3 regions of the Pseudoalteromonas sp. SWYJ118 genome follow, and region 3 is predicted to be linked to each of the others. Evidence: predicted binding sites of a transcription regulator. Region 3 holds the regulator's gene; each other region holds the start of a gene.
What was found. The regulator FliA, encoded in region 3, starts transcription of late flagellar genes. The targets are predictions, from matches to a motif close to CTAAAGNTNNNNNNNNNNNNGCCGATA.
Positions count from the first base shown of each region.

Region 1 (2,274 bases), on a different contig from region 3:
GCGAGCAAGAGTACAAAAAAGCACATTAACAGTGACATTAAATCGGCAAACGTTCCCATCCATGCAGGTAGACCTGGTGGTGGGCATTTGCACTCTTGATCAGACATAGTTACTCCTCGGTATCTACTTTGCGTTTAGATTCAGCTAAGTAATTTTTCAAAATACCTTCGATTACTTTTGGATTCTGACCATCTTGTATACCTAAAATAGCATCCAAAATTAAACGCTGATTCATAGCTTCCTCATCTTTACGCAGTTCAAGTTTTACCTGAATAGGAATTGCCACTACATTGGCTAAAAACGCGCCATATAAAGTTGTTAATAGTGCTACTGCCATTGCAGGACCAATTGCCTTCGGGTCATCCATGTTAGACAACATTGCAACCAAACCAATTAGAGTACCAATCATGCCCATTGCAGGCCCTATATCAGCTAACGACTTAAATAAACCCGCGCCCAATTCATGGCGAGTCGTAGTTAGAGAAATATCTTTTTGAAGTGTAGCGCGAACTACATCTGCATCATGGCCATCAACGAGCATATCGACGCCTTTGCGCATAAAGGGGTTTGGAATTTCAGCTTCTTCGAGTGCTAAAAAACCGCCTTTACGAGCTGAATCAGCAAGTTCTACTGCTTTTTCGATAAGTATTTCTGGCGTTTCGATTTTAAACATAAACGCTTTGGCAACAACTTTACCTATCCCCAAAAATTGCGACATAGTGAAGTTTGATAAAACAATAAAGAGTGAACCACCAAATACAATAACCACAGACGGGGTATTGTAAAACATAGCCATTTCACCGCTACTACTCATAAACATAGACATGACAATTAAGCCAATTGCGCCTAGGATCCCGATTATGGTTGCTAAATCCACATTTCCTCCAGAAGTTTCATGCTTAATGGCCTTATCATAAACTTTTATTATTAACTGCTTATCGGCAACATATTGAATTGCTTAAGCCATTTTTATAAATAAACATAAAAAGCAGCCTTTAGCACTATCTTAGGTCAAGTTATAAGGGCTACCTAATTATCAATTGATTTATTAAACCAACAGACCGCTATTAAGGCTTTATTAATGCACTTGAAATATAATTTAACGTTATAAAGGTAAAAAACCAATATCATCCTTTGACCTAGTTTAGCATTCCCCCTAAAATTGACCCTAAATTTATTATGTAAGCTGAAATAAAGATGGCGACTAAAAAACCTGAAAACTTAAGTTTCGAACAAGCACTAGAAGAATTATCTACAATCGTTAGTGACATGGAACAAGGTGACTTATCGCTTGAGCAATCGTTAAAGCAATTTGAGCGTGGAATTGCATTAGCAAGTGCTTCATCAGGGAAATTACAGCAAGCAGAACAAAAAGTATCAATTTTGATGGGGAATGGCGAAAAGTCAGTACTTACAAATTTTGATAATGATATGGAATAGCTGTGAGCATAAAAAATCATATTGAACGTGCTCAAAAAGATGTAGTAGCGACCTTACAACAGCATTTTAACCAGCCTCTAGATACAGAAGAAACGGTAAAGAACGCCACCCAGTATGGATTATTTAATGGCGGTAAAAGATTACGTCCATTTTTAGTTTATGCCACAGGTAAAATGCTCGGCGCAAACCATCAAGACTTAAACGTACTTGCTGCTGCAATTGAGTGTATTCATAGCTATTCGTTAGTCCATGATGACTTACCAGCAATGGATGATGACGACTTACGCCGCGGACGCCCTACTTGTCATATAGAGTTTGGCGAGGCAAATGCAATTTTAGCCGGTGATGCTCTTCAAACTCTTGCTTTTGAGCTTATTGCGAATCACAAATTTGAATGCTCATCGCAAACACAAGTAAAAATGATTGCTACACTTGCCCATGCATCAGGCCTTCAGGGTATGGTTGGCGGACAAGGCCTTGATATAGCAGCAACTGATAAAGTAATTACCGTACAAGAGCTTGAGCGAATACATAAGCTAAAAACCGGGGCTCTAATTAATTGCGCAATTACACTTGGTGCACTGTGCAGTGAAAAGGCTGATCAACAAACCTTAGAAAATTTAAGTGTTTTTGGGTATGCTATAGGGCTAGCATTTCAAGTACACGACGACATTTTAGATGTTGAAGGCGATACAGTTATTTTAGGAAAGCCACAAGGCTCCGATATTGCCGCGAATAAAGCGACATATCCGGCGTTATTAGGTATGCTAGGCGCTAAAGAAAAGGCGCAAAATTTAATACAACAAGCCCATGAAGCGTTAGCAAATATAGATG
Region 1 is NZ_JADYXC010000044.1:6,542-8,815, forward strand. Features, by position in the region: gene I6F48_RS20685 (flagellar motor protein MotB) at 1-107, opposite strand, end outside; gene pomA (flagellar motor protein PomA) at 110-877, opposite strand; gene I6F48_RS20695 (exodeoxyribonuclease VII small subunit) at 1,198-1,440, shown strand; gene ispA ((2E,6E)-farnesyl diphosphate synthase) at 1,443-2,274, shown strand, end outside.
Region 1: pomA (flagellar motor protein PomA) is a predicted target of FliA. The motif match lies at 937-963, and genes of this name have one in related genera.

Region 2 (2,274 bases), on a different contig from region 3:
ACAATATCTCCTCGAGTTAAAAACACTAATCAAAAGTATCGACAGCTATTAGAGACTTATTTAAAAGAGCAGCTTATTGCTTACATAGAAATGCGTTTAGCGTATTTCTGTACTCAAATGGGTGAAGAGTTGCCAAATGATTTAAAAATAGGTGTTTATAAACGAAAGTGGGGGAGTTGTAATAGCAAGCGAGAACTCACTTTTAATTTACATCTTATAGGTGCTCCTTACCACGCTATAGATTATGTGATTGTTCATGAGCTTGCCCATTTAAAGTATTTAAATCATAGCAAAGCTTTTTGGCAGCGAGTAGAGGCGTTTTTCCCCGATTACAAAACATCATCTAATTGGTTAAAACAAAATGGTATGAGTTTACAGTGGGTGTTTTGATGTTACTGAATATAGGAATATAGGAATATAGGAATATAGGAATATAGGAATATAGGAATATAGGAATATAGGAATATAGGAATATAGGAATATAGGAATATAGGAATATAGGAATAGTAGAGAAGTGGTGGAGGGAGCTGGATTCGAACCAGCGAAGGCTGAGCCGTCAGATTTACAGTCTGATCCCTTTGGCCGCTCGGGAACCCCTCCACACTAATTTTATTGCATTTGGCCCCACTTAACTTAGCGGTAAGAAAAGTGGTGGAGGGAGCTGGATTCGAACCAGCGAAGGCTGAGCCGTCAGATTTACAGTCTGATCCCTTTGGCCGCTCGGGAACCCCTCCAATGCAACGGCGCTGATAATAGCAAATTGCGTATTTAAGTAAAGAAAAAAGCTAAAGAAAATTGAAATAAAGCCGATAAATATCTATCAGTTACCACAATCGGCTAAAGACTATGCAAATAGATGATTTGTTAATCACAGAGAGTCAGTTAAACAGTAGACTCAATAATAGTGTGCATGAAAATCGCCGTGGCGAATTTGCACTATTATTAGCGATGCTGTCACATGACGCACTCGACTTTAGTCAATTTCATTTACCAAAAACTGAAATAGATAATTTAGTTATAGAAGAAGAGGCGTTAAGAAAGCAATTTGGCGCAGGTCCAAAGCAACTTTTAGCCCCTGATGAATATAATATGTTGGTTGGACAATTTAATGCATCATTAATATCTCAAGAAGGAGAGCACTGTGGTATGACAAGTATTAAGTTAAGACAATGCTTAAGCCCTGAACCACTTGCGATTAGAAATGATGATAAGCATATTCCACTTAATATAATAGATAACTGTGAGCTTGCCGTCAGAAGAAGAATTAAAAGCGAACAAACCCAACTAGCTAATCCCCCTATAGATGCAGCTGCTTTTTACGACAGCCTTAATAATGATGCATTACATCAACCACTTCAGCTCATTGCGGTGTGATATATGATTGTAATAATCACCAGTTAATATATGCTTTATAACGGGTCTGCTTTATATATTTGCTAATAATTGATTTAATGAAAAAAAAGCATCCAAAAATTAAATGCAATTGCTATAATGGCGTCAAATGGTATGACATGAAATGCCATTATCATTAAACCAAGGTAATTAGGAACGTAATGAAGAAAACATTCACGCTAAATCACGAGAAAATCAAATACCCTCGTATGGTTGATGCTGCAAAGCACGAAGTGAAAAAATATTTGAAAAGAGAGCGTAATAAAACGCTACCTGAAGATGCTGACTATTGGGCATTTGACTGTAAGTTTGGTAACACAGCTGAAGATGCGCAAGTTGTGCACGTTGCTGAATTAAGTAACCAAATTGGCGAAATTGAAAAGCAAGGTTTGACCTCTTTCTATGTAGAGATTTTAGCTCGACCTGCTCAACGTCAACAGTTAGATTTAGATGATGACGAATAACACTTAATTTAATTAAGTGTTCGAAGTTTTAAAATGAGCCCAAGTGGCTCATTTTTTGTTTTTATGCATTAAAGATTCACCATAAATCATTTTTATTAGTAACCAATAAGTAGAATTTTACTTTATTAACATTTGCATAACAAAATGTAGTGATATAGGGTGTGTTTAATAAAAAAAACAAAACAGTTGTACCATGCCGATAAATTACTCTGACCACCAATTGAAATTAAGCTTAAAGAGCTCTAAGGTACTTGTCGTTGACGATCAGCTATTAAGCTTAATTGTATTAAAAAAAATATTATCAGAGCATTTTAGTGTAACAACAACGAGCTGTGGTGAGGATGCGATTGAAATTTGTAAACATAATCCGCCAGATATAATACTACTCGATATTAATATGGAAGGAATGAGTGGTATT
Region 2 is NZ_JADYXC010000002.1:353,132-355,405, reverse strand. Features, by position in the region: gene I6F48_RS04290 (M48 family metallopeptidase) at 1-390, shown strand, start outside; tRNA gene I6F48_RS04285 (tRNA-Tyr) at 516-600, opposite strand; tRNA gene I6F48_RS04280 (tRNA-Tyr) at 650-734, opposite strand; gene I6F48_RS04275 (VC2046/SO_2500 family protein) at 847-1,374, shown strand; gene I6F48_RS04270 (DUF6172 family protein) at 1,554-1,856, shown strand; gene I6F48_RS04265 (GGDEF domain-containing response regulator) at 2,050-2,274, shown strand, end outside.
Region 2: I6F48_RS04275 (VC2046/SO_2500 family protein) is a predicted target of FliA. The motif match lies at 786-812, and genes of this name have one in related genera.

Region 3 (2,274 bases):
GCAACAAGGTAATAGAGTATTAGTGCTGGATGCTGACCTAGGTTTAGCAAACTGTGATGTGATGCTTGGTTTACGTGTAGAGCGCAATTTATCACACGTTTTGTCAGGTGAATGTGAGCTTGACGAGATTTTAGTTGAAGGGCCTGCTGGTATTAAAATTGTACCTGCTACATCGGGCTCGCAAAGTATGGTTGAATTATCGCCATCTGAGCATGCCGGGCTAATTCGTGCATTTAGCGAATTGAATACCGAATTTGATATTTTAATTGTAGATACAGCCGCTGGTATTTCAGACATGGTGCTAAGCTTCTCACGAGCAGCACAAGATGTAATGGTTGTAGTGTGCGATGAACCAACATCAATAACCGATGCTTACGCACTTATTAAAGTATTAAGCCGCGAGCACGGTGTTTATAAGTTCAAAATTGTTGCCAATATGGTCCGCAGTATGCGTGAAGGCACTGAATTGTTTGCAAAACTATCTAAAGTTACCGATCGCTTTTTAGATGTTTCAATGGAGCTAGTAGCAACGGTTCCTTATGACGAAAATATGCGCAAAGCAACACGTCGCCAAAAGGTGATTGTTGAGCTCTTTCCAAGTTCGCCAGCCGCTCTCGCGTTTAAAGCGCTGGCGACAAAAGCAGTTAAATGGCCAATACCAAATCAACCATCTGGGCATTTAGAGTTTTTCATTGAGAAACTAGTAAACGGCTAATTATGACAACATTGGTGAATAGAGCTATGGGATATCAATCAACACAAAACTTAAATGTGATTGTTGAGAAACATGCATCACTTGTTAAAAAAGTGGCATGTCATCTAATTGCTCGATTACCACCTAGCGTTCAGCTTGATGATTTAATTCAATCAGGAATGATAGGTTTAATAGAAGCTTCAAAAAACTTTGATGCAACAAAAGGCGCAAGCTTTGAAACCTTCGCCGGTATTCGTATTCGCGGGGCTATGCTTGATGAAATGCGCCGTGGTGATTGGGCTCCTCGTTCAGTACACCGTAAAAGCCGACAAGTTGCAGAAGCAATTACTGGGCTCGAAAGCAGTTTGAATCGCGAACCAACAGATATAGAAGTTGCTGAAAAACTTGAAATTTCACTCAATGAGTACCATCATATTTTAAATGATGTTAATACCAGTAAAGTATTAGGCATAGAAGACCTTGGTGTAGATGAGGATGTTATTACTCCCGTAGGCCAAGATTTAGCGCTAGACAAACCTTTTAATAATGTTAAAAATGATCGGTTTAATGAGTCTTTGCTAAATGCAATAAAGTCATTACCAGAGCGTGATGCAATGGTACTTTCTTTATACTATAACGATGAAATGAATTTAAAAGAAATAGGACATATACTCGATGTAAGCGAATCGCGTGTAAGTCAGATACATGGTCAGGCGATGATTAAGCTTAAAGCTAAAATCAATGACTGGATAAACTAGTAGTAAGTAAACTAAGGTTAATACCTCACTGGGGGATGTTTTGGATAAAAACATGAAAATTCTTGTAGTTGATGATTTTTCAACGATGAGACGAATTATAAAAAACCTATTACGTGACTTAGGTTTCACTAATGTTCAAGAAGCTGATGACGGGTCTACAGCTTTGCCTATGTTACAAAATCAAGTATTTGATTTTGTGGTTACAGATTGGAATATGCCGGGAATGCAAGGTATTGACCTTTTAAGAGCAATTCGTGCAGATGATAAGTTAAAACATATCCCTGTATTGATGGTAACGGCAGAAGCTAAAAAAGAACAAATAATAGCTGCAGCGCAAGCTGGCGTTAATGGTTATATTGTTAAGCCATTTACGGCTGGAACATTAAAAACTAAATTAGAAAAAGTATTTGAACGCTTAGGCTAATGATGGGGGAGAGGCTTATGTCAGCACCAGCTGCGCCTCAAATAACGTTAGAACAAGCTCGTCAACTCGTCATTTATTTAGAAAACGATGAGCAAGATAAAGCTAATCAGTTGATTTTAGAGACAGCTTCGCAAGAGCAGTCTAAATTATTTGCTGAAGTTGGGAAGTTGACTCGTCAACTGCACGAAGCACTTAAAAGCTTTGAGCTTGATACTCGCTTAACTAACATAACGACAGATGCGATTCCAGATGCTAAAAAGCGGCTTAATTATGTTATAGAAATGACAGAAAATGCGGCTAATAAAACAATGGATGCTGTTGAGGCTAGTTTACCTATAGCTCAGCAACTTGCAGATGAAATATCTCATATCAAACCGACATGGGATCGTTTAATGAGC
Region 3 is NZ_JADYXC010000001.1:487,624-489,897, forward strand. Features, by position in the region: gene I6F48_RS02270 (MinD/ParA family ATP-binding protein) at 1-715, shown strand, start outside; gene I6F48_RS02275 (RNA polymerase sigma factor FliA) at 742-1,452, shown strand; gene cheY (chemotaxis response regulator CheY) at 1,493-1,876, shown strand; gene I6F48_RS02285 (protein phosphatase CheZ) at 1,894-2,274, shown strand, end outside.